One region of the Methylobacterium sp. NPDC097929 genome, then DNA from elsewhere that is predicted to be linked to it. Evidence: riboswitches for the same ligand, from Rfam matches in the RefSeq annotation. Region 1 holds a riboswitch; each other region holds the start of a gene.

Region 1 (9,713 bases):
GTAGGAGGTGCGCGCCGCGCCCCAGGGCAGCGGGATCATGCCCCGCTGGTGCAGGATCGCCCAGAGCGCGTAGCCCGGCTGGTCGAGGGCCAGCACGATGCGATCGAGCGCGTTGTGCCCGAGCATGATCGCCAGCGCGAGGGCGATCAGCACCGCCCGCGGCAGCCAGAGCAGGGCGGCGAGCGCCACCATGCTGAGCCCGATCGCCCAGATCACCTGCAGGTAGAGAATCGGCGGCAGCAGGCTGCGGGTCCAGGCAAGGTTCACCAGCGTGACTTCGAGGACGATCAGGAAGAGCCCGCGGGTGAGCAGGAAGCGGGCGGTCGCGGCCCGGCCGCCGTGCTTCTGCCCGTAGAGATGCGCCGACAGGCCGGTGAGCAGCAGGAAGACCGGCGCGCAGAGATGCGAGGCGGCCCGCGTCAGGAACAGGCCCGGCGGCGTCGCCGCGAGATTGACCGGGTCGCTCACCTGGGCCTGGAGATAGAAGAACTCGCGCACGTGATCGACGAGCATCAGGAGCATCACCAGCCCGCGCAGGGCGTCGATGCTGCCGATGCGCGCGCGCGAAACGGCGTCCTCCTGCCGAGTCATGCTCAAAACCGCACCGTCATCGTACCGGTGAAGCGGCGCGGCGCGCCGGGATAGACCCGGAAGCGGTTGAGAGAACTCTCGTAATATTCGGTGTCGAACACGTTCTCGACGTTCAGCCCGAAGCGGAAGTTCTCGTAGCGGTAATAGGCCAGCGCATCGACCGCGACATAGGCCGGCAGGACGAAGCTGTCGGCCGCATCCGCCGCCCGCTCACCGACGCCGCGCACGCCGCCGCCGATCCCGAGGCCCTTCCACGGCCCGGCCTGCACCTCGTGGACGGCGAGAAGGCTGCCCGAATGGCGCGGCACGTTGATGAGCGGCGTGCCCACCGGCAGCACGTTGTCCCGCGTCACGACCGCGTCGGCATAGACGTAGCCCGCCAGCAGCTTGATCTCCGGCGTGATCTGGCCGGCGGCGGTCAGCTCGAAGCCCTGGCTCCTCACCGCGCCCGCGGCGAGCGAGAAGGCCGAGTTGTTGGGATCGGGCGTCAGCACGTTCTCCCGGTCGACCCGGAAGGCGGTGGCGGTGAGCGCCAGGGCGCCGCCGAACAGGTCGATCTTGCTGCCGACCTCGTAGCCGATGCCGGTCTCCGGCGCGAACGGGCCGGAGAGCGCCACGGCGGCGGCATCGGGGCCGATATTCGGCCGGAAGCTGGTGCCGACATTGGCAAAAAGCGCGAGTTCGGGCAGCGGCTGGTAGACGAGGCCGGCCCGCGGGGTGGCCGCGAAATAGGTCTGATCCACCTGGGAGCGCGGGATGCGCTCGCGGAACGACTGCTCGAAGAAGTCGAAGCGCACGCCCAGCAACGCCTTCCATTCCGGGCTGAGGCTGATCTGGTCCTGCGCGTAGAGCGCCGTGTTGGTGATTCGCTCCAGGTTGTTGCGCGGGATGGTGAGCGGCGGCAGCGGCTGGCCGTAGCGCGGATCATAGATGTCGATGGCATAGGGGTTCGTGCGGAAGTTCGAGCGCAGGTAGAGCACGCGGCTGTCGGTGCTCTCGCGCTCGAAGCCGAGCAGCACCGTGTGGCCGATGCCGGCGGTGTCGAAGCGCCCGACCACCTCGGCCTGGCCGATCGCCGTATCCCAGCGGTAGTCGCGCACGTTGCGGTCGCGGGAAACGGTGCGGTTGTCGGCGGCGATGGCGCGGATCTCGGCCGACTCGCCCTCCAGCGTGCCGGTGTTGAAGTGGGTGGCGAGCCGCATCTGCCAATCGGCGTTGAAGCGGTGATCGACGCGAACCTGCATCGTGTTGTTGGTCTGATCGGTGCTCTGGCCCGGCTCTCCGAGGAAGCGCGAGATCGGCACGATTCCGAGCCGGCCGTTGATCGCGATGACGCCGCGGTCGAACACGATGCGGTTGCGCAGGAACTCCGTCTCGACGGTGATCCGCGTGTCCGGGGTGATCTGCCAGCTCAGGACGGGGGCGACGAGCAGCCGGTCGCCGTCCACGAAGTCGCGAAAGCTGCCCTGCCGGCCGGCGGCGAGGTTGAAGCGGTAGAGGAGCGTGCCGTCCTCGTTGAGCGCGCCGCCGGAATCCACCGTGCCGCGGAACTGCTCGAACGAGCCCCACAGCCCGCCCATCTCGAGGAAGCGCTCGCGCGTGGGCTGCTTGGTGACGATGTTGACGAGCCCGCCCGGATCGCTGCGCCCGAACAGCCCGCCGCCGGGGCCTTTCAGCACCTCGACGCGCTCGACGTTCTGCGTGTCCGGCGGGGGCGGCGTGCCGCGGTTCAGGGGAAAGCCGTTCTTGTAGATCTCGGAGGTCGTGACGCCGCGGATGGCGTAGCTGAACACCGACAGGCCGCCGAAATTGTTCTGCTGGGCCACGCCCGGCGTGTAGTTGAAGACGCGGTCGACGCGGGTGGCGGCGAGATCCGTGATGACCTCGCGCGGGGCCACCGTCACGATCTGCGGCACGTCGCGCTGGGGCGTGTCGGTCTTCGTGCTGCTCACCGCGCGGTCGGCGCGGTACCCCGGCGTCGGGCCGATCAGGCCGATCGTGCCGGCCGCCGCCGTCCCGCCGGCCGGCGCCCCGTTGCCGACGCCGCGGCCGGAGGCCTCACCCTCGACCGCGAGTTCCTCCAGCGTCACCGATTCCTGCGCGAGCGCGCCGGAGCCCGGCAGCAGCGCAGCGAGCAGAACCGCCGGCCACCGGTGGAGGATCGCGGCGCGGGCCGGCCGCGCAAGGCGGCGTGCCTGCGGGCCTTCCTCGCCGACAATCAGGTTCGTCCGGACTCTCACGATGCGCGCTCGGGGCTGTTCGGAGGGGAGCCGCGGCGCGTGCCCGGCCGACGGTGCGCGAAGACGCGCGCTCGCCGCTCGGGCACACCGCCGGAACACCCCGTCCGGGGAACATGGTCGCGCCGAGGCAGGTCTCCTGGCTCACGGGTCGACACCCCCCTCGGCCTTCCCGATGCACGGGGCACCAGTGACCGTTTACGACGGGGGCTTACCGCTCACAGTTGCGGGGGCAGCTCCGGCTTTGCCCCGAAGGACGGACCGAATTCCCTCTTAGCCCGCGGGCGACGCGTCCGCGGGAACCTTGGCCGCACCACCTTCGCTGCAATGCGGCACCCGGTCAACGACCGGAGGAGCGAAACGTAACAACATAACATTCTCTGTGTCCGGCCGGACACGGCGCCCTTTACCCTCAGCGACATGGAGGCCGGTCGCGGGCGGCAGTGACCGACGATTTCGCGGCACGCTTTTAGGCAAGATTAACCAAGATCCCGTTCAATGACGAAGGCTTAAGGTTGATCCTTCCCTAAACGGCGAAGCCATCCCGTGCGCCATTTCCGTGCATCTGCCGCGGGAATGACGGTGGGAGCCGTGCGGGATCCGCGTACCGAGTACCGCCTCCATGGACATCGCCGAGCTCGTCCAGAACCGTTCCGCCCGGCCTGTCCGCCGTCGGCGTCGGCTGCCGGTCGCGGCGCTCGCGCTGACCGCCCTCGGGGGGCTGGCGCTCGCCGGCCTGCTGCAGCCGCAGGATGCGGCGGCGCCTGCCGCGATGGACGGGGCGCAGGCATCGGGCGGCACCGAGCGGGCAGAGACCGATCAGGCGGCCGCCCTGGCCTGGATGCTCGATCCCGCCCCCGTTCTCCAGACGGCCAGCCGCGGCTTCACGCGGGCAGCGCCGCGCACTGTGGCCCCGGTGCCGGCAGCCGCGGCGCCCGCCGCGCCCCTGGCCGCCCTCCCCGCGGCCGAACTGCCCGCCCCGGCCCTGGCCGCCCGCCCCGCCCCGCCCACCGCGGCCCGCGTCGCGCTCACCGTTCCGCTGCCCGTGCGCCGGCCCGAGGCGTTCCGCTTCGAGCCTCGGATGCAGACGGCGCGCCTCGGCAGCGCCCGCGTCGCGGCGGCGTCCTCGCCCCGCGCGGCCGAGTCGACCCGCAGCGTGTTCAGTGCCGCGGTCACCGACGACCGCTCGTTCTTCGAGAAGATGTTCGATCTGCCCGCCTCGCCCGCCGCCCCGGCCCAGGAAAAGGCGATGGCCTACGCGGCGCTGGACAGCGGCGCCGTCGATTCGGCGGCCCGGCGGCGGCTCGTTCCGGGTCCGGTCGCGGAGCCCGGCGTGGCCGTCTACGACATCAGCGCGGCGACCGTGACGCTGCCGAGCGGCGAGGTGCTGGAAGCCCATTCGGGCCTCGGCGTCGCCCAGGACAATCCGGACTACGTCCACGTGCGGATGCGCGGCGCCACCCCGCCCGGCGTCTACGACCTGAGGGAGCGCGAGGCGCTGTTCCACGGCGTGCGGGCGATCCGCCTCAACCCGGTGGGCGGCTCGCGCGCCATCCACGGACGCGATGGCATCCTGGCCCACACCTACATGCTCGGCCCGAGCGGCGCCTCCAACGGCTGCGTGGTGTTCAAGAACTACACCCGCTTCCTGCAGGCCTATCTGCGCGGCGAGGTCCGTCGCATCGTCGTCGTGCCGGGCACCGCCCCGGGCGTCTTCGCCAATCGGCGCGGCACCGCGTCCCGCCGCTCGGCTTCCGCCGAGTGACCGGATCTCCCGTCCCCGCGCCGTGACGAGAACGGGCGCCCGGCAGCCGGGCGCCCGAAACGTCAGCCCTTGGAGACGGGCTTGATCTTGAGCTGGTCGATCGCCCAGCGCCAGGTGCCGTCGCTCTGGCGGCGCGCCGCCTCGACGGAGATCGAGCCGTTCGGCAGGCGGGCGAAGGTGAGCGCGAGATCCCCCTGGCGGATCGCGGGCAGCGTCTCCGGCTCGGGGAAGTCGGATTTCCGCGCCAGCAGGTCCGTGTAGAAGCGGCGAATCTCCTCCGTGCCCGTCGCGACGACATCGCCCGCAGCCAGCACCGCCTGCGGCTCGTAGAGAGCCACGAGGCCCTCCGCGTCGCCCGCATTGGCCCGGGCGTGAAAGAGCCGAGCCAGATCCTCCGGCTCTCTCGCAGGTTCCCGATCGCTCATCGCTCGTCTCCTCCCGTTCGCGTGGCTGTCACGTCAGGCGCTTCACTCGAGGCGCTCGCCCCGCCCGTCCCGCACCGCGACGGTGACCGGGATGCCGGCCTTGACGCTCTCGGAGACGGTGCAGAACCGTTCGAATTGTTCGAGCACCCGGTCGAGCCGGTCCATCGATCCGGCCTCCGCCCCGACGGCGATGTCGACCTCGATGCCGACGAGGCGCAGGCGCCCCTCGTCGTTGCGGGCGACGCGCCCGATCGCCTCGGCGCTCACGCCGCCGCCCTCCTGCCGGTACTTGCCGAGCGCGAAGACGAGACTCGCGCACAGGCAGTTGCTCACCGCGGCGATCAGCACCTGCTCCGGCGAGGGACCGGTCCCGCCGCCGATCGGCACGGGCTCGTCCGTCAGCAGCGGCACGAAGGCTTCGCCGAAGTCGACCCGGAAGGCATAGGCCTCGACCTGCCGGATGCGGATGCTGTGCTTGTCCGACATGCTGGGCTTCCTCCCCCTCCCTAACGATCGAGGCCGGATCTCGTTCGCGGCGTCGTGCCTGCCTTGACCTTCTAATCGTATTTGGTATACCAGATGCCAATCGATGGGCCACCGTAAAGAGCGGCCTCGACCGGGGAAGCCAAGGAGGCAGCCGCCGATATGGAACAGGCCCAGGCCTTTGACATATCCGGCCTCGTCGCGGCGATCGGCGACGCGGTCGTGATTTCCGATGCGGACGGACGGATCGTCACTTGGAATCCGGCCGCCGAGCGGATCTTCGGTTTCACGCAAGCCGAGGCTCTTGGCGAGAGTCTCGACCTGATCACCCCGGAGCGTCATCGCCGACGCCACTGGGACGGCTACGCCAAGACGATGCGCACGGGTGAGACCCGCTACGGCACGTCGCTGCTCAAGGTCCCGGCCCTGCACAAGGACGGTCGGTCCCTCTCCATCGCCTTCACCGTCGCGCTGCTGCACGACGCGGAGGGCGCGGTCACCGGCATCGCCGCGATCATCCGCGACGAGACCGAGCGCTTCCAGGAAGAACGCAACCTCCGCCGCCGCGTGGCGGAGCTGGAGGAGGCTCTGGGCACGCTCGTCTGCGCCTGAGGCCAAACGAAGTTTCAGCCATTCATTCAGGGCATATTCCGCAAGTCATATTTTTCGATCTTCACAAACGAAGACCCGAAACAAAGTCTCAATAGGGAGAAAACCGAGATGACTCAGCCGCTCGACGGGATCAAGATCATCGACTTCACGCACGTCCAGGCGGGTCCCGCCTGCACCCAGCTCCTCGCGTGGTTCGGGGCCGACGTGATCAAGGTCGAGCGCCCGGGCTCCGGCGACGTGACGCGGAACCAGCTTCGCCACGTCGAGGACGCCGACGCCCTCTACTTCACGATGCTGAACTCCAACAAGCGCTCGCTGACGCTGGACACCAAGACCCAGCAGGGCAAGGAAGTCCTCGAGAAGCTGATCCAAGATTCCGACGTGATGGTCGAGAATTTCGGCCCCGGCGCGCTCGACCGCATGGGCTTCACCTGGGCCCGCATCCAGGAGCTCAACCCGGGCATGATCCTCGCCTCGGTGAAGGGCTTCTCCGACGGCCACCACTACGAGGACCTGAAGGTCTACGAGAACGTGGCCCAGTGCGCGGGCGGTGCCGCCTCGACCACCGGCTTCTGGGACGGCCCGCCCACCGTGTCGGCCGCGGCGCTGGGCGACTCCAACACCGGCATGCACCTGGCCATCGGCATCCTCACGGCGCTGCACGCCAAGAACAAGACCGGCAAGGGCCAGAAGGTCGCCGTGTCGATGCAGGACTCGGTGATCAACCTCTGCCGCGTGAAGCTGCGCGACCAGCAGCGCCTCGACGCCATCGGCTACCTCGAGGAATACCCGCAGTACCCGCACGGCGAGTTCTCGGACGTGGTGCCGCGCGGCGGCAACGCGGGCGGCGGCGGCCAGCCGGGCTGGGTGCTCAAGTGCAAGGGCTGGCAGACCGACCCGAACGCCTACATCTACTTCACCATCCAGGGTCACGCCTGGGCGCCGATCTGCAAGGCCCTCAACAAGCCCGAGTGGATCGACGATCCGGCCTACAACACCGCCCGCGCCCGCCAGGACAAGATCTTCGAAATCTTCGCCTTCATCGAGGATTGGCTGTCCGACAAGACCAAGTTCGAGGCGGTCGACATCCTGCGCAAGTTCGACATCCCGTGCTCGCCGGTTCTCTCCATGAAGGAGATCGCCGCCGATCCGTCGCTGCGCGCCAGCGGCACCATCGTCGAGGTGCCGCACCCGAAGCTCGGCTCGTACCTGACCGTCGGCTCGCCGATCAAGTTCTCGGACACGAAGGTCGACATCAAGGCCTCGCCGCTGCTCGGCGAGCACACCGATGAGGTCCTGAAGGATCTCGGCTACTCCCCCGAGCAGATCGCCGCGATGCACGAGGCCCGCGCGGTCTGACGGGTGAAGAGCGGCGGCCCCGGCTTTCGGGACTGCCGCGCATGATGGTCCGACCCGTTCGGCCATAGACCTTCCCGGGACGAGGCATCGCCCCGGGACGCTTGACCGGGCAAGGCGCCCGGGGTTCTTTTCCTCCTCCGATGACTTGACCGGGCCGCATCGTCGGCCCGGTTTTTTGCTGTTTTTCCCGAGCGTGCTTCGTGCGAGCGCGCGTGTCCGGCACGGCGGCCGCGCCGCCGACGCGATCGCGGACTTATACGGCTTCCGGCTGATCGCTTCGGTCTCTTCCTTCGTCCTTGCGAGGCTCAGCGAAAGCAATCCAGGGCTCCGCACTTTTCGGACAGGTCGCGCGCTGGGTCGCTTCGGCTCCGCCTCGCGATGACGGGGCGGGACGAAGGCCGAGGCGATCATCCGAAGATCGTATTACGGGCCAGATCGTCGGCTCGCCGCTCACGCACCGCCGATCCTTGAGGGCAAGATGCCCCCGGCCCCGGTGGGACCGGAGGGTCGCTCCCTCAGCGTGTCGTCTCGCTGCAAGACCCGACGCAGCCGGCCGGGACGGCTAGACCATCGTGCCGGATATCGTATCCGGCACGAGGTTCGAGCCTCTTGTTTCGCATCGTCTTTTTCCGAAAGCCGGCGACCACCTTTCGGGACGATGCTCTATCCGAAGAAATCGCCGAGGAAGAAATCGACTGCCTGGGCCACCACGTCCGGGTTGTAGGCGTGCGGCCCGTCATACTCGACATAGGTCAGGTCGTAGCCGGCCTCGCGCAGCAGCCGGGCGTGCCGGCGGGCGCTGCGGTCGATCGGAATCTGCTCGTCGCGCGTGCCGTGCGACAGGAAGATCTTCGGGGCGCCCGCCTGGACCTGTACCGACATGAAGCCGGCCGAGGACACGATCAGGTGGCTGACCCGGTCGCCGTTGGTGAGGCCGAGCGAGAGCGCGTAGCTGCCCCCGTCGGAATGGCCCGCGAAGGCGAGATGGCGCGGATCGATCAGGAAGCGGTCGGCGACCTCGGCGAGCGCCCGGTCGAGCCGCTCGCGGTCCGGCCCGTTGCCGACGATCACGAGATCCCAGGTCGGGTGCAGCGACTGGGGCACCAGGAGCAGGAAGCCGCGCTTCTGCGCATGCTCCTCCAGCATCGGCAGGATCTTTTCCGCGTAGCCCCCGCCGCCGTGGAACAGCACGACGAGCGGCGTCGGCAGGCGCGGGTCGATGTGCTCGGGCACGCGGATCAGCGCGTCGCGGGTCTCGAACAGACCGAGCGCGTGGCGCCCCGGCGGCAGCGGTTCCTTGCTCGGCAGACGCGGCAGGAAGGCGAGCCGGCCGGCGAGCCGGGGATCGAGGGCGACCGAGGGATCGAACGGGGACGAGGCCATGGAGCGTCTCGCTGAGGAAGCGCAACCCGAGCCCCTGATACCGGGATGCCCGCGACGGCGGGCCTCGAAGCAGCCCGGAACGCGTGATCCTCCCCGGTGTCCGGAAAGGCTGTCCCGGGGTTTTCGTCGCGCGTGCTTCGAGGCTTCGCGTCGCTCCGCACCCCAGCATGAGGGACGAACGTGCGTGCCGGACAAAAAAGGACCGCGGCGCCCATTTCGGGCACCGCGGTCCGGCTCAGTCGAAGCGGTGGGAGGGCAGTGCCCGCCTCACTTCTTCTTCAGGGTGCTCTGCGGGTTGAGGCTGCCGATGTTGCCGCTCTCGCTGCCGGCGGCCGGGTCGATCTCCGCATTGATGAGGGTCGGCTTGCCGGAATTCATCGCCTCGTCCACGGCCCGCTTCAGCTCGTCCGGCGTGGTGACGTTCACGCCGACGCCGCCGAAGGCCTCCATCATCTTGTCGTAGCGGGAGTTCTTGACGAAGACGGTGGTGCCCGGATCGCGGCCGGTCGGATCGGTGTCGGTGCCGCGATAGATGCCGTTGTTGTTGAAGATCACGATGCAGACCGGCAGCTCGTAGCGGCAGATGGTCTCCACCTCCATGCCGGAGAAGCCGAAGGCCGAGTCGCCCTCGACCGCCAGCACCGGCTTGCCGGTCTCGACGGCCGCCGCGACGGCGAAGCCCATGCCGATGCCCATCACGCCCCAGGTGCCCACGTCCAGGCGCTTGCGCGGCTGGTACATGTCGATGATGCCGCGGGCGAGATCGAGGGTGTTGGCGCCCTCGTTGACGAGGATCGCGTCGGGCCGCTCCTTGATGACGGTGCGCAGCGCGCCGAGCGCCGAGTGGAAGCACATCGG
Region 2 (9,713 bases), on a different contig from region 1:
CGCCCCGGCGGCGACGGCCCGCATCTGCGCCGCGCTCAAGGCGCCGAGCGGCGGGTGGACCCGGGCCAGCAGCCCGTCACCCGTCGGCATCGGCCGGGCGAGCGAGGGGCACCAGCCTCGGCGGGCGCCCTCGGGCAGGGTGCGGCGGGCGCTCATTCGGCGGCCAGCAGAGCGTCGGCAGGGGCAGCGTTGCGGCGGCTCTGCCAGAGGCCGCGGGCCCGCAGTTCGTCGAAGCGTTCGAGGATGGCGCGGGTCGCCCGAGGGTTGGCCGCGCGCAGGGCCTCGAAGGTCTCCGGGTCGGCGATCCAGGCGCCGTAGAGCCGGTCGAGATCGGCGCTGGCGACGGCATCGGTCGCGGCGGCGAGCACGAACACCGCGTCGATGCCTTGAGCGAATTCCTGGGCGCCGCGATAGCCGTGGCGGAGCTGGGCCGCGATCCAGCGCGGATGGCCGAGCCGACCCCGGATCAACCGGGCGACATCCTCGCGGGCCGTGCGGGTGCGGGGCGCCTCCGGGTTCGACACGTCGAGGCTGTAGAGGGCGGGCGCCCTCCCCTCGGACGAGGCCGCTGAAAAGAATCCGCCCATGGCGTCGGCGGCCGCCTCGCCGTCGAGCAGGTCGCGCTCGGCCACGTCGAAGGCGTGGACGTAGGCGTCCGCCGCCGCGACGCGGGCGGCAAAGCCCGTATCCGCACCCTCCGCGTCGCCGTAGGCGTGGGTGGTGGCGGACAGATAGGCTCGGCCCAGATCGGAGCGGGCCTCCCAGGCGCCGTCGAGCGCCGTCTCGGCCGCGCCCGCGCCGTAGCGGCCCGGCGCCGCGCCGTAGATGCGGGCGGCGGATTCGCCCCGGCGCCGGGCGGCGGCGAGCGGGTTCTCCGCGTCCTCCTCCTCGCGGGCGGCGACCGCCCGGGCGGCGCGGTCGAGCAGCGCCAGCGTGTCCGGAAACGTATCGCGAAAGGCGCCGGAGACGCGGCAGGTCACGTCGATGCGCGGCCGGTCGAGCAGGGCCAGCGGCAGCACCTCGAAGCCGGTGACGCGGGTCGAGGCGTGGTCCCAGACCGGGCGCACGCCCATCAGCGCCAGCGCATGCGCCACGTCCTCGCCGCCGGTGCGCAGCGTCGGCGAGGCCCACAGGTCCATGACGATGCGGGCAGGGTACTCGCCCTCGTCCTGCAGGTAGCGGCGCACCACCGCCTCCGCCGCCCTGGCTCCGAGCAGGGTCGCGGCGCGGGTCGGCAGGGCGCGGGGATCGAGCGTCGTCAGGTTGCGGCCGGTGGGCATCACGTCGGCCCGCCCGCGCGAGGGCGAGCCGGCGGGGCCCGGCGCGACGAAGCGGCCGTCGAGGGCGGCGACCAGCGCGGCGCGCTCGGCCTGCGCACTCGCCTGAACCGCCTCGGCGGCGTCTGCCGCCGCGCGGCCGAACACGTGCAGACCGTCGCGGATCGGGGTCTCGCCGAGGTCGCACAGATGCGCGTCGAGGGCGGTGAGGGCGTCCGCCATGGGCGTGTCGGCGCCGATCCCCGCCCCTTCCAGCAGCCCGGCCGAGGCCGCCTCGTCGAGGATCGCCTCGGCGATCAGCCCGGCCCGGCGCGGATCGAGCACGCTCGCCGCGGAATATTCCTCCACGAGTTCGCGCAAGGCGGCGGCCTCGGGCGTCAGCCCGGCGGCCTCGACGGTCGGCGTGAGATGGCCGAGCGCCACCCCGCCCAGCCGGCGCTTCAGGGGCGCCGCCTCGCCCGGATCGTCGACGATGAAGGGATAGATCACCGGCAACACCCCGACCGCCCGCACCGGCCAGCAATCCGGTGACAGCGCCACCGCCTTGCCGGGCAGCCACTCGGTGGTGCCGTGAGTGCCGAGATGGATCAGCGCGTCGAAGTTTTTGCGCAGGCCCAAATAGAAGGCGAGATAGGCGTGGGTCGGGGGCTCGTCGGGGTCGTGGTAGCCGGCCTTGCGGTCCGCCGACCGGCCCCGGTCGGGCTGGAGGAAGAGGGTGAGGCTGCCGCCGAGTTCGCGCGAGAAATCGAATACATCCCCTCTCCCCGCACGCGGGGAGAGGGCTTCGGCGACCCCGTCGTCGCCGAAGCGAGGCGGCAGCCGGGGGTGAGGGGGCGTTTCCGACGCAGGCTCAGCCCGAAGCGCCCCCTCACCCACGCTGCCGCTCGTCGCGCCGACGACAGGGTCGTCGCGACCCTCTCCCCGCGTGCGGGGAGAGGGGATGTCCGGGGCGCCGGCCTGCACCATCCGGAAGCGGAACGCGCCGTCCCGGCAGAGCGGGTCGGCCTCCGGGGCGCCCCAGCGTTCGCTCAGTTCCTCCTGCCGCGCCTCCGGCAGCCCCTGGAACCACGCCGCGTACTCGGCGAGCGACACCGAGAAACCCGCCTCGCCCTCCGTCAGCGCCGCCATCAGCGCGCCCGCCTCCGGCAACCCGCCCGCGGCAAAGCCCGCCGCCGCGAGGTCGGTCGCGATGGCGCGGGCGCTCTCGGGCGTGTCGAGGCCGACGGCGTAGCCGGCCCGGCCGCCGCGGGCGGGATAATCGGAGAGCACCAGCGCGAGCCGGCGCTGTTCGCGCGGCACCCGGCGCAGACGAACCCAGGCGGCCGCCCGATCCGCAAGGGCGGCGATGCCGGCGGGGTCGGGCACGGCGCGGCGCTCGGAAAAGCCCTCGACCGCCTCGGCCTCCTCCTTGAAGGAGACCGGGAAGCCCGAGAGCCGCCCGTCGAACTCGGGAAGGGCCACCTGCATGGCGAGATCGGCCGCGTTCATGCCACGCCCCGAAGCCGCCCAGGCGTCGCGCGGGGCGCCGATCGTGTAGGCCTGGAGCACCGGGCAATCGGCGGCGTCGAGCACGAAGCCGGCATCGTCGCGGGCGGAGAAGGCGGTGGCGGCGAGCACGATGTCGGGCCGGCGCAAGGCCAGCGCCGCGCGCAGGGTCGCCACGGCCTCCGGGTCCTTCAGGCTCGACACGGCGAGCGTCAGGCTCGCGACGCCGCGCGCGGCAAGCGCCGCGGCGAGATGCACGGCGGGGCCGGTCTCGCCCGAGAGCACCGCCGAGCGGTAGACGAGCAGCAGCGCCAGCGGCCCCGGCCCGGCGGCCTGCATCGCCGTCTCAAGCGGAACGGGTCCGCAGCCGGGGCACCAAGCGAAGGCGCGCGGAAGTGCCCTGGGCGGCTCGGCCTCGCAGGCGCCGCCGGCCTCCGCCGTGAGGCGGCGCAGCAGGTTCCTGAGGTTGTCCGGCCCGCCCGCGCGGAAATAGGCGTCGAGATCCGCGCAGGTCTCCGGCGGCAGGGTGGAGAAGGCGTCGAGGCGCGCGTCCGGCCGGTCGTCGCCGGGCAGCACCGCCAGCCGCACGCCGTGCGCCCGGGCGGCCGCCGCAGCGCGCTCGATGCCGTAGCGCCAGTAGTCGAGCCCGCCCAGGCAGCGGATCACGCAGACCTTGGCCCGGGCGATCACCGCATCGACGTAGAGATCGACCGACATCGGGTGGCGCAGCTGCGCCATCTTGGCGAGCCGCAGCGAGGGCAGGCCCGGCTCGGCCGCATGCGCCTGGGCGACGGCCGCGAGGTCGGTATCGGTGAACGACAGGAAAACGATCTCGCCGGGGCTCTGGCCGAGATCGACCGCCGCCTCGCCCTCGTCGAGGGAGACCGTATCGAGGCGGATCAGGTGCATGGCGCGTGCCCCCTCACGGCTCCGAGCGGGTGCGGGCCGGTTCGGCCCGCCTGCGCCGGATGCGCCAGACCAGCCGCAGGAGCAAGGCGGCAAAAAGAACGAGAGGCAGCCAGGGCAGGCTGGCGACGGTGAAGCGCAGGGCGGAGGCGGCGCTCTCGCCGAGGATCGGGCCGCTGCGCGCCCAGACCTCCTGCACCGGGGCGAAGGCCCCGGCCCGGGCCCGGCTCGTGCGGAAGTTCACGGTGACGATCTCGGTGTCCACCCGCTCGTCGAGGCCGCGGCGCCGGCCCTCCGCCTCCTCGATCTGGCTCTGGACCTGCGCCAGCTCGCCCGCGATCTTGATCAGATCCTCGGCCCGGTTGTCCGGCTTCTGCGCGAGGGCGGTGAGGCGGTCGCGGTAATCGGTGAGCTGGGTCAGCCGCCGGCCGGTATCGGCAATGGCAGCGGTGAGATCCTCGGCCCGGGTCGCCTGCTCGATCAGGGTGACCTCGCCCGCCGCCTCGCCCGGCAACGGGGCGGTGACGAAGGCGACGTAGCCGGCCACCGCCGCGTGCGGCAGGCGCACCTGCACCTGGGCCTGCGGCTGGCTCGTGCCGCCGCCGTCCCGGATCGAGGATAGCATCAGCCGACAATCCGCCTCGCCGAGGCAGCGGTCGCGGGCGGCGGCGAAATGGGGCGCCACGCGCTCGGGCGCGAGGCCGACGGAGAGGTCGTGGCGGTAGGCGAGCTTCGCCGCGTTCCGTTCCGCGCTCCTGGCCGCCTCCCCCTGGCGCGCCGCGGAGACGAAGGGCGCGGGCGCGGCCGCGTCGGCCGGCTCGCGCTCCCGGTCGGAACAGCCCGCGAGAAGAGCGCAGGCGGGCAGGAGAGCGAGCGCGACTTTTCTCGCGCCTGCCCCCGGGCGCCGATGCCCGGCCGGGCTCATCCGCGCAGGGCGGCGGCGACCGCGTCCTGGTCGAAGCCCTTCAGGCCGATGACGACGAGGCGGCCGTCGCGGGGCTCCGAGCCCTTCCAGGGACGGTCGTAATGGGAGGCGACGCGCCGGCCCACGCCCTGCACCACGAGGCGCATCGGCTTGCCCTTCACCTCGACGAAGCCCTTGATGCGCAGCACGCCCTCGGTCTCGGCGGCCTTCTCCACGCGCGCGGCGAGGTCTTCCGGGCTGCCAGCGACGCCGACGGGGATCGCCACGGATTCGAAGTCGTCGTGGTCGTGATCCTCGCCCTCGCCGTGATGCGAGGGGCGGGCATCGAGGTCGTCCTCGGCCGCCGCCGCGATCCCGAGCAGCACCCGCGGGTCGAGCCGGCCGTGCTCGGTCTCGACGATCTCGACGGCGCGGGGCAGGTGGGCCTGGATGTCGGCCCGGACCCTGTCGCGGCCCGCCGCGTCGAGGAGGTCGGACTTGTTGAGCACCACGAGGTCGGCGCAGAGGATCTGGTCCTCGAATACCTCTTCGAGCGGGTTGTCGTGATCGACGGAACTGTCGGCGGCGCGCTGGTTGGCGAGCGCATCCGGGTCGTCGGCGAACAGGCCGGAGGCCACCGCCGGGCCGTCCACCACCGCGACCACGCCGTCCACGGTGACCCGTGAGCGGATCGCCGGCCACTGGAAGGCCTGGACCAGGGGCTTGGGCAGGGCGAGGCCGGAGGTCTCGATCAGGATGTGCTCCGGCGGCTCGGGCCGGTCGAGCAGCTTGGTCAGCGCCGGCACGAAGTCGTCGGCCACGGTGCAGCAGATGCAGCCGTTGGGCAGCTCCACCACCGAATCCTCGTTGCAGCCCTCGATGCCGCAGGCGGCGAGGAACGAGCCGTCGAAACCGAGATCGCCGAACTCGTTGACGATGATCGCCAGCCGCCGCCCGCGGGCGTTCTCGACGGTGTGGCGCACCAGCGTCGTCTTGCCGGCTCCGAGGAAGCCGGTGACGATGGTGCAGGGGATTTTTTCGACCAAGCTCATGATGAAATCTCCCCTCGTGCCGCCGTCAGCGGCGGGATGCGGGCGACGACGCCCTTGCGGAAGGCTTCGGGGCGCTCGCGCCAGGGCACGAGGCCGTCGGGGGTCTCGAGATAGCGCCGCAGGCCCGCCAGGATGGTGCGGGCGGAATTGTCCGGGTCTTCCAGGGCGTCGAAATCGCCCCAGACGTAGGTCCAGCGGTGGGCCGAGGCGACCGCCACGGTGCAGGGCCGCTTGCAGACCGAGAGGCACTCGGCGCCCTCGATCCGCAGCCCCGGCACGGGCGCCCGTTCGGCCTCGGCGCGCAGGGCCGCCAGGAGCCTCGCCCCGGCCCGCGGCTCGGCGGGGTCTCCGGCCGCGCGGCAGGTGAGGCAGACCGACAGGGTCGCGGTGTCGGGCTCGGATGCTGCGTCAGGCATGGCGGCGGGCGCCCGCCGCGCGGCCGAACAGCCCCCAGGCCCAGCCATAGGCGAGCCCGATCACCGCCCAGAACACGAAGCCGATGGCGAGCGAGCGCGCGGCGAACTGCGCGGCGGTTGCCGGCGGCACCTGCGACGAGACCGTGTCGAGCGATTGCGGCGCTCCGACGAGATGCGGCACGACGATCAGGACGAGGCCGCCCAGGATCGTCAGCGGCACCCGGCGCACGGCGATCAGGTAGAGGCCGAGGCCGGTGGCGACCACCGTCATCAGCCACCAGAACTGGCGCAGCACCAGCGGCGCGGCGCCCATGCCGGGCAGTTCCGGCGGCAGGCCGATGGCGGGCGCGAGCGCCACCGCGAGGAAGCCGGCGACGCCGACGACGAGCCCGGTGCGCGGGTTCGGTTCACGGCGCAGGGCCAGCATCACCGCGGCGAGCAGCAGGGCGTAGCCGACCCCGCCGACCAGCGTGGCGAGGCCGGTAAAGGCCATGCGCTGGAGGCCCGGGGCGGGCTGCCATTCGTCGGCCCGGCCGTGGTTGTGGCCGCCCTCGCCGTGGCTGTGCTGCGACGGGGCGTGGGCCGGCACGATCAGGGAGGCGAAAGTGACGGCGGCGGAGGGGGCGACGGCAGCGTGCGCACCCCCGCCCTCGTAGGTCTCCGCCTGGAGGATCAGCGGAGAGGTCAGGGCGAGTTGCAGGCCCGTCGCGACGACGGACGCGAGAAAGCCGGCGACGAGCGCCGCCGACAACAACCGTGCGATCATGATGCGAGCCTTGCGGGCGCCGCGATCAGTGGCAGGGGAAGTTCTGCGCGTGGCGGAAGTCGTGCGCCGCGTTGTGCAGCACCGAGGCCGGGGCGAAGCCGGCCACGAAGACGAGACCGAGGCCGAGGAAGGCAGCCACGAGGAGCGCACGGGCGCCCTCGGCGGAACGGGTGGCGGTGGCCGAGGTCTGAAGGGTCGCAGTCGTCATCGGGTCACGGGCTCCGGCCGCCCCACCGGCGGCATTCGAGAACAAATTCGCACCGGACGGCAGGTCTCCTGGCTCGCGGCTGCGATCGCGCCTGCCGCCTTCCCGGATCGCCCGGTGGCTCGTGGCAGGAACTCGCCGCTTACAGTTGCGGGGGCAGCCGCGGAATCGAGGCTTTCGAGAAACCCTCTCACCGCATTCCCTTTTCACCCCGTTGCCGGGGCACCGTCACCGAGCGGTCATAGCCTGATGCGGACGGACGCACAACGTGTCCGGCGCCGGTCGACCGAGCGGACGCGATCACCGCAGCGCCCAGAGGAAGGCCGCGACTGCCGCAAGACCGAGCCCGCTGCGGACCGCGTGCAGGCGGATCCAGCGTTGCATCAGCGGCGCCACGCTTGGATCGGTCCCCGAGGCGGCCAGCAGGGTGCGGTTGGTCGGCATGATCGCCAGCATCGTGTAGGGCCAGTTGGCGAGCGCGAGCCCCGCCCCGAGCCCCCATCGCGGATCGCCCGTACGCGCCCAGGCGAGCAGGCCGAGCGCGGTGGCGGCCAGCGCCAAGCCGCCCTGCATCCGGGTCGCGCGCCGGTAGCTCGGGCGCCATTGCTGCAATTGGGAAGCCGGGTCGAGAACCAGCCGGGCCGGATGCTCCACGAAGCCGACATAGAGCGCGGCGCCGGCGAAGGCCGCCGCCGCGACGAGGGCGAGTTCACCGATCAGCATCGTGGTCTCCCGGTCGTTCGCCGCTCCGGCGTTCGCTGGCCCGCTCGCCGATGGTCCGCACGAGGGTGCGGGCCGCATCGAGCGCCGCAGGGTCGAGACCGCGGGCGAGCGCGGCCGCCCAGGGAGCCTGCCGCGCCGCCGCCGCTGCGTAGGCGTCCCGGCCCGCGGGCGTGAGAAGAACGAGGCGGGCGCGCAGGTGGTGAGGATTGTCGGCAAAGCTCACGAGGCCGGCAGTCGCCAGATCGTTGACCGTCCGCTGCACGCCCTGGCGCGTCATACCCATGTCCCGGGCGATGCGGGCAACCGGCAGCGGCTCGGCGGCGAGCGCGACGGCGCCCAGAACCTGCCAGCGGGCGCTGGTGAGGCCAAGATCGCCCACCAGCCGGTCACCGGCGGCCAGCAGCGCGCCGCTGGACCGGAAGATCTCCAGCACCAGGGCCGTCGCGGCTTCCGCAGCCTCGTGATCCGATCGCGTCATGACAACATGCTGACGATTTGACACAATGTTGTCAATAGACTGACTTTGACGCGCCGGCGGCGTCTGGGGCAAAGGGTGCGGATGCTTCAGGCCGCTCCCCGGATGACCCTGGTGCTCGGCGGGGCGCGCTCGGGCAAGAGCGCCTATGCCGAGCGGCTGATCGAGGCCTGCCCTGCCCCTTGGCTCTACATCGCGACCGCCCAGGCCTGGGACGACGAGATGCGCGCCCGCATCGGCGAGCACCGGGCGCGGCGCTCCGGCTCCTGGCACACCCTCGACGTGCCGACGGCGCTGCCCGAGGCGGTGGCCGCCGCGACCGGGCCGGTCCTGGTCGATTGCCTGACGCTCTGGCTCACCAACCTGCTCTTGGCGGAAGCCGACCTCTCGGCGGCCACGGAGGCGCTGGCGCAAGCCTGCGCCGGGGCGCCGGGCCCGCTCGTGCTGGTCGCCAACGAGGTCGGCCTCGGCATCGTGCCGGACAATGCGCTCGCCCGCCGTTTCCGCGACGCGGCCGGGCGGCTGCACCAGCGCCTCGCCCGGGACGCCGACCGGGTCGTGCTCACCGTCGCCGGCCTGCCGCTGACGGTCAAACCCTCACGCGAGAATCCTTGATGACCGAAGACGATACGCGCCACCGCGAAAAGATGGCCAAGCGCAAGGCGGTGCAGGACGCCGAGGTTGCCTCGAAGAAAATCGAGAAGGGCCTGCTCATCGTCCATACCGGCCCCGGCAAGGGCAAGACCACGGCCGCGCTCGGCCTCGTGCTGCGCATGCTCGGGCGCGGACACCGGGTCGGCGTGGTGCAGTTTATCAAGGGCGCCTGGGACACGGGCGAGGCCCGCGCCCTGAAGAGCTTCGGCGATCAGATCGTCTGGAAGGCGCTCGGAGAGGGCTTCACCTGGGAGACGCAGGACAAGGCCCGCGACATCGCCGCCTGCGCCAACGCCTGGGAGACCGCGCGCGCGCTGATGGCGGATGAGAGCATCCGTCTCCTCGTCCTCGACGAACTCAACATCGCCCTGCGCTACGATTATCTCGACCTCGACGCGGTATTGGCCGACCTCGCCGCGCGGCGCCCCGATCTCCACGTCGTGGTGACCGGCCGCAACGCCAAGCCGGCGCTGATCGAGGCCGCCGACCTCGTCACCGAGATGGGCAGCGTGAAGCACCACTTCTCGGCCGGCGTGAAGGCGCAGGAGGGGATCGAGTTCTGATCCGACCTTCGCTCGATCCTCATCGCGAGGCGAAGCCGAAGTGATCCAGGGCGCCGCCATCTCCGGGAGCGTCGCACCGTTCCGTCGCCTCGATGCCGCTCGCGACGATGGGGGGAGACGAGCCCGGATCGATCGGCCGGAAACGGGATGAGGCCAAGCCCCGTCTTCGATGACGTGGAACACCGTCCCGGTCCGAGGCCGCCGCAGCCCTGACCCCGGCGGGGGACGACCTCCGTCGCGATCGAAACGGGGCTCACCGCGCAGAACGCCCGCGTACCGACCGTGCA
Region 3 (9,713 bases), on a different contig from region 1:
CGGCGGACGTCTGATCCAGTCGGCCTTCCCTGTCGAGTTTCAGATGAAGGCCACGACGAGGTGGCGCCACGAGGACGACGTGGTTGTCTATGATCTTGCGGCCCGGGCGCATGTCATCCTCACGGACAGGGAAAGGACGCAGGCCATGGCCATCCTCATCCTGCTCTGCATGCCCTCCGATGCCGCGGATTGGGTCGTGGGAAGCGAGGAGCACCTTCACCTCAGGAACTGCTGCTACTGGTACCGCCCGCCGGGGCCCCCGACGACTCGGTCGTCGCATGTTCGCATTCGCATCCCCAGGTCGCAGGTCTTGACCCCGACCAGCCTCCGGGACGTCATGGCTACGGCCCGCGCCGAGGCGCTGGCGCTATGACGGCGCCGGTCGACATCATCGAAGGCGTGCCGCTTGGCTCCCTGAAGCGCTACCTCGCTAGGACTGGCTGGAAGCGCTCCGTCCTGCGCGACGGGGCTGTCCTGTTCGCGAAAGGCGACGGGGACGAGGTGGAGATCTTCCTGCCCGGGACGCAGCAGGTCCGCGATCTGCGGGAGAAGCTCGCCTCCGCGCTCGTCACCCTCACCGACATGGAGCAGCGCCCGTTCGAGACGGTGGCCGCGGCCATCCGGGCGATCAGCTACGACCTAGTCCGGTCGCGCCTACCGGAAGCGGCCATACGCCAGGATACGATCCGCCTCGGCACCGCCGAGGCGTTCATCAAGCGGATGCATGGGACGCTCGAAGCGGTGGCGCATGCCGAGCTGCATGTGGGCCCGTTCTTCCAGCGGGTCAGCAGCGTGGCACAGCGGTACGCCGACGACTGTCGCTTCGGCCATACCTTCCGTGGGAGTTTCGGCTTCACCGTCGAATCACCATGCGGCTCCCGCACGCTCGATGATGGCGAGTTGGAAACGCTGGCGCTCGGCGGTGAGCTCGGTGCGCTGCCCCTGGAGCGGCGGGCGGTCCAACGCTTGGCTAGGGGCCTACGCACGGTCGAGGCGGCTATCAAGCGCGAGGACCCAGCCATGATCGCGCAAGGCTACCAGACCGGTCTCAACGCCAACGCCGTTGAGGAACTGACGGCCCTGGTCTCAGAGCCGCAGGTTTCCGAGGTGCACTTCCAGATCCTGTTCTCGCCGGAATGGGGCGTGCCCCCAGATCTCGGGGACGCCCCTGCGGTGACGCTCAGCCAAGCCCGTGGGGTGCCGGTGCTACAGGAAGCCGCAAAGGTTCTACGTGCCGTCGACTACGAGCGCCGAAGGACCATCGTCGGACGGGTGCGGACGCTCCATTCAATGGATACTCCGGCCGACCTCTACAGCACCTCCGGCTTGCAGGACGTCATTGTAGAGTGGTCGAGCGAGGAGTTCGGCACCAGGAACGTCCGGGTTTCCCTTGGCCCCGAAGAATACTTGCAGGCCGTCGAGGCGCACACGGAGGGGCGTCTCATCTCGGTGTTCGGCGAGCTCGACCGGACACGGCAATGGCGCCTCGAAAACGCCCGCGATTTCAGGCTGCTTTGATTCTCAAACCCTATTTGCTTGACCGTCTGAGGAGCTGCTTTTGACCCTTTGCGGACCTTCCGCCCTGCCTATTCGAATGTCCGCTGGGAAGGCGAAGCGGCCCCGATGCGCTGCATGCCTGTCCCGCCAACCGGCCGTCGGCGTTGTTAAGGGCATGGGCGCCGGGTGAACAGTGCATGCTCGGGCGGCCGGCTACCCAAGTGAAACCAAGGGAACACGACAGGTCAGGTTGCGGGACACGTCCGAGTCCCGCTTACCAAACCGTGCCGGGCTTCGGCCTCGGGCAGCGGAAGCTCGATATACTCGACCTGCTCGGGGGGAAGCGTCCGCCACCAGGCGTCCGGCGAACGGAACGCGTCGTAGGTGAACCTCAGCACGTCCTCGGGCTGGACGTGCGACGGGTCGGCAGCGCCGCGCGCCGCGTTTCGAGCGAGAAGCACCTCCCAAGGTGCGTCGAACACCTTCCACTCGACGGCAAGGCCGTATCGTTCGACGACATCAAGCTCGTCCTCGAACACGGCGCGGGTCAGGTGGGTGTCGGCCATCACCACGCTGAAGCCCTGAGCGAGGGCGGTGTCGAGGGCGGCGACCTTCACCGCATGCAGGAGATGGTGGGCCTGCCGGTCCCAGACCCCGTGGCGAGCTTGCCAATAGATCTGCCGGTCCGGCGGCCAGAGCGCCTGCCGGAAATCATCCAGGGTCAGGTGCACCCAGCCATCAAGCGGATCGAACCGACGACGCGCGTAGGTCGTCTTGCCCGCCCCGGGACAGCCGATCAGCCCGACCACGCGCTGACGACCTAACTCAGGCATGGTCGGCGACGGTCTCGTCCTCGTCGGCGTCGGGATCGGCCTCGACGACCTCGCCCCGGAGATAGCGAGCCTGGAGCTCGGCGACGCGGCGGGCGGCTTGGGCGTGGCGGTTCGACACTGGGCTGTCCGGGCGAGGTTCGCCGCCCCGCTTGACTGCGAGCAGGTCCGGATCGCCCCAGCGGTCGAGCAACTCCTGGAAGGCCGCATGCCGGGTAGCGTCGAAGTCGATCCGCTGGCCCAGCATGTCCTTGTAGGGGTGAGCCGGGTGGAGTGCGGCGCAGGGCACCCAGCCCGCCGGGATCGGCGTCGTCGCTGCATGCGTGCGCCCGCTGCGCAGGAGCTTGGGCAGGACGTGGGTGTGCGGTCCCTCCGGGCTCGTGCCGCCGGGTCCCGGGATCGGTGCATAGACCTCGATGCGGCCGACCTGAGCGAGGAACACGCGATGCGGGCTCATCGCGACGAGGTGGCGACCGATGGGGTTCGCATAGTCGAACAGGGGGCGCCCGACGCCCGACCGGAGGCAGGCGATGGCCTCGGGGTCGCTCGTGCGCACGCAGGCATCGACCGCGAGGAGATCGAGACCGAGGTCGAACAGGATGGCGTCCCGGTCCCTTTCGCGGGCGGCCTCGCGGTCCGGGCCGAGTTCGGTCACCACGGCGCGTCGGCTCATGGCGCAGCTCGCCTCCGGGAGGCAGAGGGCCACGGCGTGGTTCCACCCGGATGCGACCGAGGTCTCGTAGGCGACGGGGCGCAGGCCGGGACAGGCGGTCAAGGCGATGGCGCCGCGCTCGGTCGCCATGCCGAGACGGTCGTCCGGCAGGACTGAGACCGCCTCGTCCGGGTCGCGCATGAACTCGGCGATGGCGCCGAAGCTGCCGAGGCTCCAGGCGGTGCCAGGGTCGGCCAGGGCGTCGCGCAGCAGGTCCGTGACCGCATCAGAGGATGATGACGCCATCGCTCGTCTCCTTCGTCGCCCCGAACCGCGCCCAGGGCAGGATGTACCGGGTCCCGTCCGCCGCCTGCCCCCGTTCCGCCGTCACGCCGAACACGCGGGCGAGCAAGGTGTCGGTCAGCGCCTCCTCCGGCGTGCCGTCCGCAACGAGCCGGCCGCCGGACAGCACGACGATCCGGTCGCAGAACCGCGTGGCCAGCGCGAGGTCGTGCAGAACAGCGACCACGCCGGTGCCGTCACGCGAGGCGGCGTGCAGCAGCGCCATGGCATCGAGTTGGTGGGCAGGGTCGAGCGCGGTGACGGGCTCGTCGGCCAGCAGCCACTCGGCCTCGACCGCGAGCGCCCGGGCAAGCAGCGCGCGCATGCGCTCGCCCGATGACAGGGTCGGCTCGGTCCGGTCGGCGAGGTGCCCGACATCGGTGCGCGCCATCGCCCGCGCTACCGCGGCCTGATCGGCGTCCGAGAGCCCTGCGAAGGCGCGACGGTGCGGCAGGCGACCGAGCGCCACGATCTCGCGCACCGTCATCGGCCACCCGACCCCGGCGCCCTGGAACAGGGCGGCGATGCGGCGTGCCCGCTCGTCGCGGTGCAAGTCGGCGAGCGCGCGACCGTCGAGGGTGACGCGGCCTCGTGCAGGGGCGACCAACGCCGCCAGGACGCGCAGCAGCGACGTTTTGCCGGCTCCGTTCGGCCCGACGAGCCCGACGAACTGTCCGCGCTCCAGGACGAGGTCAATGTCCGACAGGATGGTCCGGCCGCCCAGCGTTATCCGAACCTCGTGGAGGGCAAGGCTCATGCCCGTCCTCCGCGGTTGCGCAGCAGAAGGACGATCAGGAACGGCGCCCCGACGAGCGCGGTGACCACACCGAGCTTCAGCTCGGGGCGGGTGGCGAGAAGGCGGACGCCGATGTCGGCGGCGAGCACGAGGACCGCGCCGGCGAGCCCGCTCGGCAGCAGGACGGCGCCGGGACGGGCCCCGACGAGCGGGCGCATCAGGTGCGGCACCACGAGGCCGACGAAGCCGATGGCACCCGACACCGCCACCCCGCTTCCCACCGCGAGCGCCGCGCCGGTGACGAGCCGAAGCCGCACGGAGACGAGATTGACCCCGAGGCTCGCAGCGGTGTCCTCGCCGAGCGTCAGGGCGTCGAGGGCGGAGCCGGTCGAGAGCATCAGGCCCCAGCCCACCACCATCAGCGGCAGGCAGAGGAGGACGTGGTCCACGCTGCGGTCACTGAGCGACCCCATCAGCCAGAACACGATCTCCAGGGCCGCGTAGGGGTTGGGCGACAGGTTGAGGGCCAGGGCGGTCAGCGCACCCGCAAGGCTCGACAGGCCGACGCCGGCCAGGATCAATCCGAGGGTCGAGCTGCCGCGGGCGGCGAGCGCGTTGAGGAGCAGCGCCGCCACGCCCGCGCCCGCGATGCCGCCGAGCGGAAGGGCAAGGCTCAGAGAGGCGGCAAGGCCGCCGTAGAAGACCAGCACGGCGCCCAGGGCCGCAGCCGAGGAGATGCCGAGGATGCCGGGATCGGCCAGCGGGTTGCGCAGGTAGCCCTGCATCGCAGCTCCGGTCAGGCCGAGGCTGAACCCGACGAGGCCGCCCAGCAGCGCCCGCGGGATGCGCAACTCCCACAGCACCATCGCGGGCAGCGTGGTCCGGCCCGCGACGATGTCCGCGAAGGCGGCCGGCACATCGAAGGGCGCGTAGCCGATGGCGACCGACGCGAACGTCAGGGCTAGGACGGCGGCGCCGAGGACGGCAACGACGGCACGATGGACGCGCGGCGTGTCCGGGCGCCGCGAGACGGGATCGGCGATGGCTCGAACCGGTGCGTTCATGGCCGAGGCGCCCGCGCGTTCGCGGCGGCCCCCAGCCGTGCCACGACCTCGGCGACCTGGGGGCCCGGGCAGGTCCAGAAGCGGTTCGGGATGGAGACGGTCCGACCCTTCCCCGCAAGAGCGCGGAAGACGGGATGGTGCAGGAGCGTGTCGGCGAGCGAAGGCAGGCCCGGCGCCCCCTCGTCCACCACGATCAGGTCGGCGTCCGCGAGCGCGGCGGCTTCGAGCGGTACCTGCCCGAACCGGTCGCGTCCGATCTCGGCTGCGACGTTGACGAGGCCGGCGGCGCGGATGAGCGCGTCGCCGAGGCCGCCGGGTGCGACCGTGAAGGCGTTCGGGCGCATGACGAGGGCCCGCAACGGCCGGGTCGACGGGATGACCGTTGCGAGCTTGGCGTCGAGGTCCGCGATCAAGGCTTCCCCCCGCTCGGGGTACCCAAGTGCTTCCGCGACCTGCCGGATCTGGGCACGCACGCCGTCCAGGTCGGCCGGCACGCCGAGTTCGAGCACGGGCGCGCCGACGCGCCTGAGCATGCCGACGGTCGTGCGCGTCGTGAAGGCGCCCGCGATGACGAGGTCTGGCCGAAGCGCGACGACCTCCTCGGTCAGGCCGCGCGTCACCGGAACTCCGGCGGCCTCGGACGCGACCGTCGATCCGCGGGGGTCACTTGCGAGATAGGTGACGGCCAGCACCTGAGCGCGGTCGGCGAGCTGCAGGACGAGCTCGTCCGCGCACAGGTTCATCGAGACCACGCGCACGGGCGCCTCGTTCGTGCCCGTAGCGCCGGCTGCGGGCCCGAAGGCCAGGATGCCCCAGAACGCGATGATGGCCCGTGATGGCATCCTCACCTCAGAACGTGGTCAGGCGCACGCCGCCATAGACGGCAAGCCCCGGCCCGAGGAACCCCGTGGGGTTCTCGTAGCGGCGGTCGAATAGGTTATCGATGCGACCGAACACGCTGACGGTCTCGTTGACGTCGTAGTTGACCGCGAGGTTGACGAGGGTGAAGCCGGGATTCTTCAGACGCGGGACGGAGAAGTCCCGGTTTCCGTCGACGAAGGAGCCGAGCACGATCACCGTGCCGCTGAAGGTCAGGCCCGGCAGCGGGTTCCAGAACGCCGTGGCGCTGCCCTTGTGTCGCGGCCGGCGCAGGAGTTCCTGACCCGTGATCTCGTTCTTGGTGACGGTGTTGGTGTAGTCGACGCGGCCCGACAGCGTCTCCGAGAACCGGACCGAGACGAACGCCTCCGCGCCGTAGGACACCGCCTTGCCGACGTTCTCGTTGGAGGTGAAGCTCGCGTTGGTGTTGATGAGGTTGGTGAAGTCGTTGCGGTAGTAGGTGGCTCCAACCAAGACCCGGTCGCCGAGCGGTTGCTCGAACCCGGCATCGTAGCCGAGGCTCTCCTCGGGCTTGAGGTTCGGGTTGGCGAAGAAGTTGAACGCCGGGAAGCTCTGGTAGAGTTGGCTCAGCGTCGGCGCCTTGAAGCCGGTCCCGACGCTGCCCTTCAGGCGCGTGTCGGAGAAGGGCAGGATGTAGCTCGGCGCGACCCGGAAGGTGGTGGCCGGGCCGAACTGGTCGTTCTCGTCATGGCGCAGATTGGCGACGAGGAAGGCGCGGTCGAACGGTGTGAGCTGCACCTCGCCGTAACCCGCGGTGTTGCCGTTCCTCGCCCGCAGGGAGTCGGGAACGGAGCCTGGCGAGGTCGTGAACAGGCTCTCCTCGTCCCGCTGGGCGCCGAACAACACGATGTTGCCGGGGGAGAGAAGGTAGTCGCCGCGATACTCGAAGCGTGTCCGTTCACCCAGGCCCGTGGTCGCGTCGGGCGTCGCCAGCGGGTCGAGCGGTCCCTGCTGCCGGTTGAATAGGTTCGAGTAGTTGATGGCGAGGATGTTGTGGAAGCCGGCGAACGGCGTCCACTCGGCCTCGTTGCGGGTGAAGACCTGCTGGACCGCCGCCTCGCTGCGGAAGGCCGCCGGTGCCGCCGGGAAGGTGCTGAAGTCGTCGCCCGTCAGCAGCAGCCGCGAGTTGATGAAGCGCGTGACCGAGTTGATGCGGAACGTGTCGGTGAACTGGTAGCCGAACTTCGCCGAGACGGTCTCGTTGTCGTAGAAGTTCGGATGGATCGGGCGTCCGAACGGCACGAGGTTGGGCGGTGTGACCGGTGTTGCGGCCGCCCGGAAATGGGAGACCGAGACCGAGTAGTCGAAGCCGTTCTCGGAGCCGCTGATCCGGCCCGACTGGTTGAAGGTCCCGAACGAGCCGCCCTCCAGGCGAAGCGACGCCCGCGCCGGCCCTTCGCCGCGCTTGGTCGTGAAGGAGACCACGCCGCCGATGGCGTCCGAGCCGTAGAGGCCGCTCTGGGGGCCGCGCAGCACCTCGATGCGGGCGAGGTCATCCGTTAGGAGTTGGCCGAAATCGAAGGACCCGTTGCCGTTCGACGGGTCGGTGGCGTCGATGCCGTCGATCAGCACCTTGGTGTGGTTGGAGTTGGCGCCGCGGATGAAGACGGAGGTCTGGCCGCCGGGACCACCCGTCTGCACGACGTTGAGGCCCGGCACCTGCTGGAGCGCGTCCGGGACGGTGCGGCGTTGCTGCTGTTCGAGCGTCCGCTCGGTTAGGACGGTCACGCTCGATCCGACCTGGGCGGTCGGCGTCGGCACGCCGGTCGCCGCGACTGAGATCTCGTCGAGGGTGGTCTCGACGCCGGCCGGGGCGGCGGCAAAGGGGGCCGCGGTCTGTTGGGCGTTGGCGAAGGTTGCTGTTAGCAGGGCCGATCCGGCGCAGGATAGCGCCAGGACGCTCCGGAGAGCGGAACCAGGGGAATGGGGCACGGGAGACAAGCCTCGGGTGACGGCAGTGGCACGTCACCGCGAACGAGGCCTCGGCGCTCGCGTCCTCACGGGATCACGGCGCTTCGACACCCACCAGGACACCCCGCCCGATGCGTTTCGCGTGTGACCACGACTGACGGCAGGTCTCCTGGCTCGCGGGTCGCTGCCCTCTCACCGTCTTCCCGGGCGAGGCTGCCCAGTGACATGGTGGCGGAAGGCTCGCCGCTTACAGTTGCGGGGGCAGCCGCGGCATCGAGCTTGCGCCCTCACCGCGTTCCCTTTTGATCCCCGAGGGGAACCGTCAAGCTCAAGTTATTTCAGGCTTGCGAGCCAAGTCAATGTAATTGGAGCCCGGCCTCCCTCTGGTTTCGTGCCGGGGCGCCGATGACGAGGCATCGGCGCCTGTCGCGCAAGCCGAACTACAGGTACTTGAGCCAAGCGATGTCGCGCCTCCACGCCTTGAAGCGCGAGAACCAGGCCGTCGGCAGGTAGAGGGGCACGATCAGCCCGACGTACCAAACGAGAACCCACCCGTAATCGGCGACGCCGAACACGGTGCCCTGGGTCGCGCCCCAGGTCGCGAACGCGCCATGGTATAGCAGCCGCAGAACCGTGAGGTGGAGCAGGTAGAAGAACATCGGCGCGCCGCCGAACACCGCCAGCGCCGCGACGAGCGGGCGGTCGCCGATCCGCTCCAACGCCACGAGCAGCAGCGCCCCGGTCCCGAGCGTCAGCAGCAGGAACAGGAGCGAGGGCGGGTATTTCGTCAGCGCGAGGAAGCTCATCGCGGTCCGCAGGTCGCTGCCGTCTACGACGAACCAAGGCTTGTCGCCGTAGCCGTTCGCCAGGCGCAGCAGTGCGAAGGCGACCAGCATCGCGCAGCCCAGCGCCGCGAAACGGCGCTCCCGCGTGCGCGTGGCGACGCCGGGCAGGAACCACGGTCCGACCGCATACCCGAGCACGATGACACCGATCCACGGCAGCACCGGATAGGTCGTCTTGGCGACCAGCCCGAGGGGAAGCGCGATGACGTCCCGCTGATGCAGCAGGGCCCAGACGGGAAACAGCGGCTGGTCCGGTAGGAGCCGGATCGGGTCGAGGAGGTTGTGACCGCACACGATCACGAGCCCGACCGCGACGAGAACCCGGCGCGGCAGGCCGATCAGCGCCGCCAGGACGATCATGCACACGCCGATGCACCAGATCACCTGGAGCCAGAGCGTCGGGCTGGCCACGCCCCAGTACAGTTTGGAAAGGTAGAACACCTCGAAGGCCATCAGCACGAGGCCGCGTTTCACCAGATAGGCGCGCGTCTCCGCCAGGGTGTGCCGGGTGCCGAACAGGTACGCGGCCACGCCGGTCAGCACGATGAAGACCGGCGCGCACAGGCTGACCGCGAGGCGGGCCAGAAACAAGGCCGGCAGGGCAGTCCTCGCGTCGACCGGATCGGCGACCGGTACGTGCAGGAACCAGGTCTCTCGCAGGTGGTCGAGGAGCATCAGCACCATCACCAGCCCGCGCAGGGCGTCGATGGAGGCGATGCGTCCGGTCGCGGCCGATGCCTCTGTCGACGCTTCAAGCGTTCCAGGGTGAACGCCCATCAGAAGCGTGCCGTCATGCTGACCGTCACGCGCCTTGGCTCGCCGACGCCGACCCAGAAGCTGTTGTAGGAGCGCTCGTAATAGGTCTCGTCGAAAATGTTGTCGACGTTGATCCCGAAGCGCAAGTTCTCGTAGCGGTAGTAGGCCAGCGCGTCGGTC

Evidence for each region. Region 1 has a riboswitch for cobalamin ahead of ACPCJR_RS19960 (TonB-dependent siderophore receptor). Riboswitches for the same ligand answer to the same signal wherever they lie in the genome.
Region 2: linked by a shared signal. The riboswitch ahead of ACPCJR_RS19315 (CbtB domain-containing protein) and the one ahead of ACPCJR_RS19960 (TonB-dependent siderophore receptor) in region 1 are both predicted to bind cobalamin.
Region 3: linked by a shared signal. The riboswitch ahead of ACPCJR_RS17890 (TonB-dependent receptor plug domain-containing protein) and the one ahead of ACPCJR_RS19960 (TonB-dependent siderophore receptor) in region 1 are both predicted to bind cobalamin.

The regions. Positions count from the first base shown of each region.
Region 1 covers NZ_JBMVEP010000010.1:32,435-42,147, forward strand. Annotated here, with positions in the region: gene ACPCJR_RS19955 (DUF1624 domain-containing protein) at 1-591, opposite strand, end outside; gene ACPCJR_RS19960 (TonB-dependent siderophore receptor) at 594-2,729, opposite strand; cobalamin riboswitch at 2,941-3,150, opposite strand; gene ACPCJR_RS19965 (DUF2778 domain-containing protein) at 3,451-4,593, shown strand; gene ACPCJR_RS19970 (YybH family protein) at 4,656-5,018, opposite strand; gene ACPCJR_RS19975 (OsmC family protein) at 5,061-5,504, opposite strand; gene ACPCJR_RS19980 (PAS domain-containing protein) at 5,664-6,113, shown strand; gene frc (formyl-CoA transferase) at 6,222-7,472, shown strand; gene ACPCJR_RS19990 (alpha/beta hydrolase) at 8,136-8,855, opposite strand; gene oxc (oxalyl-CoA decarboxylase) at 9,123-9,713, opposite strand, start outside.
Region 2 covers NZ_JBMVEP010000009.1:79,428-89,140, forward strand. Annotated here, with positions in the region: gene cobG (precorrin-3B synthase) at 1-156, opposite strand, end outside; gene cobN (cobaltochelatase subunit CobN) at 153-3,671, opposite strand; gene ACPCJR_RS19295 (DUF4349 domain-containing protein) at 3,685-4,593, opposite strand; gene cobW (cobalamin biosynthesis protein CobW) at 4,590-5,624, opposite strand; gene ACPCJR_RS19305 (DUF1636 family protein) at 5,621-6,040, opposite strand; gene ACPCJR_RS19310 (CbtA family protein) at 6,033-6,806, opposite strand; gene ACPCJR_RS19315 (CbtB domain-containing protein) at 6,832-7,014, opposite strand; cobalamin riboswitch at 7,057-7,256, opposite strand; gene ACPCJR_RS19320 (DUF1772 domain-containing protein) at 7,312-7,734, opposite strand; gene ACPCJR_RS19325 (MarR family winged helix-turn-helix transcriptional regulator) at 7,721-8,212, opposite strand; gene cobU (bifunctional adenosylcobinamide kinase/adenosylcobinamide-phosphate guanylyltransferase) at 8,294-8,824, shown strand; gene cobO (cob(I)yrinic acid a,c-diamide adenosyltransferase) at 8,824-9,426, shown strand.
Region 3 covers NZ_JBMVEP010000007.1:235,282-244,994, reverse strand. Annotated here, with positions in the region: gene ACPCJR_RS17925 (DUF4365 domain-containing protein) at 1-373, shown strand, start outside; gene ACPCJR_RS17920 (hypothetical protein) at 370-1,518, shown strand; gene ACPCJR_RS17915 (AAA family ATPase) at 1,743-2,330, opposite strand; gene ACPCJR_RS17910 (DUF6925 family protein) at 2,323-3,285, opposite strand; gene ACPCJR_RS17905 (ABC transporter ATP-binding protein) at 3,266-4,078, opposite strand; gene ACPCJR_RS17900 (FecCD family ABC transporter permease) at 4,075-5,121, opposite strand; gene ACPCJR_RS17895 (ABC transporter substrate-binding protein) at 5,118-5,963, opposite strand; gene ACPCJR_RS17890 (TonB-dependent receptor plug domain-containing protein) at 5,971-7,953, opposite strand; cobalamin riboswitch at 8,075-8,271, opposite strand; gene ACPCJR_RS17885 (DUF1624 domain-containing protein) at 8,373-9,554, opposite strand; gene ACPCJR_RS17880 (TonB-dependent siderophore receptor) at 9,554-9,713, opposite strand, start outside.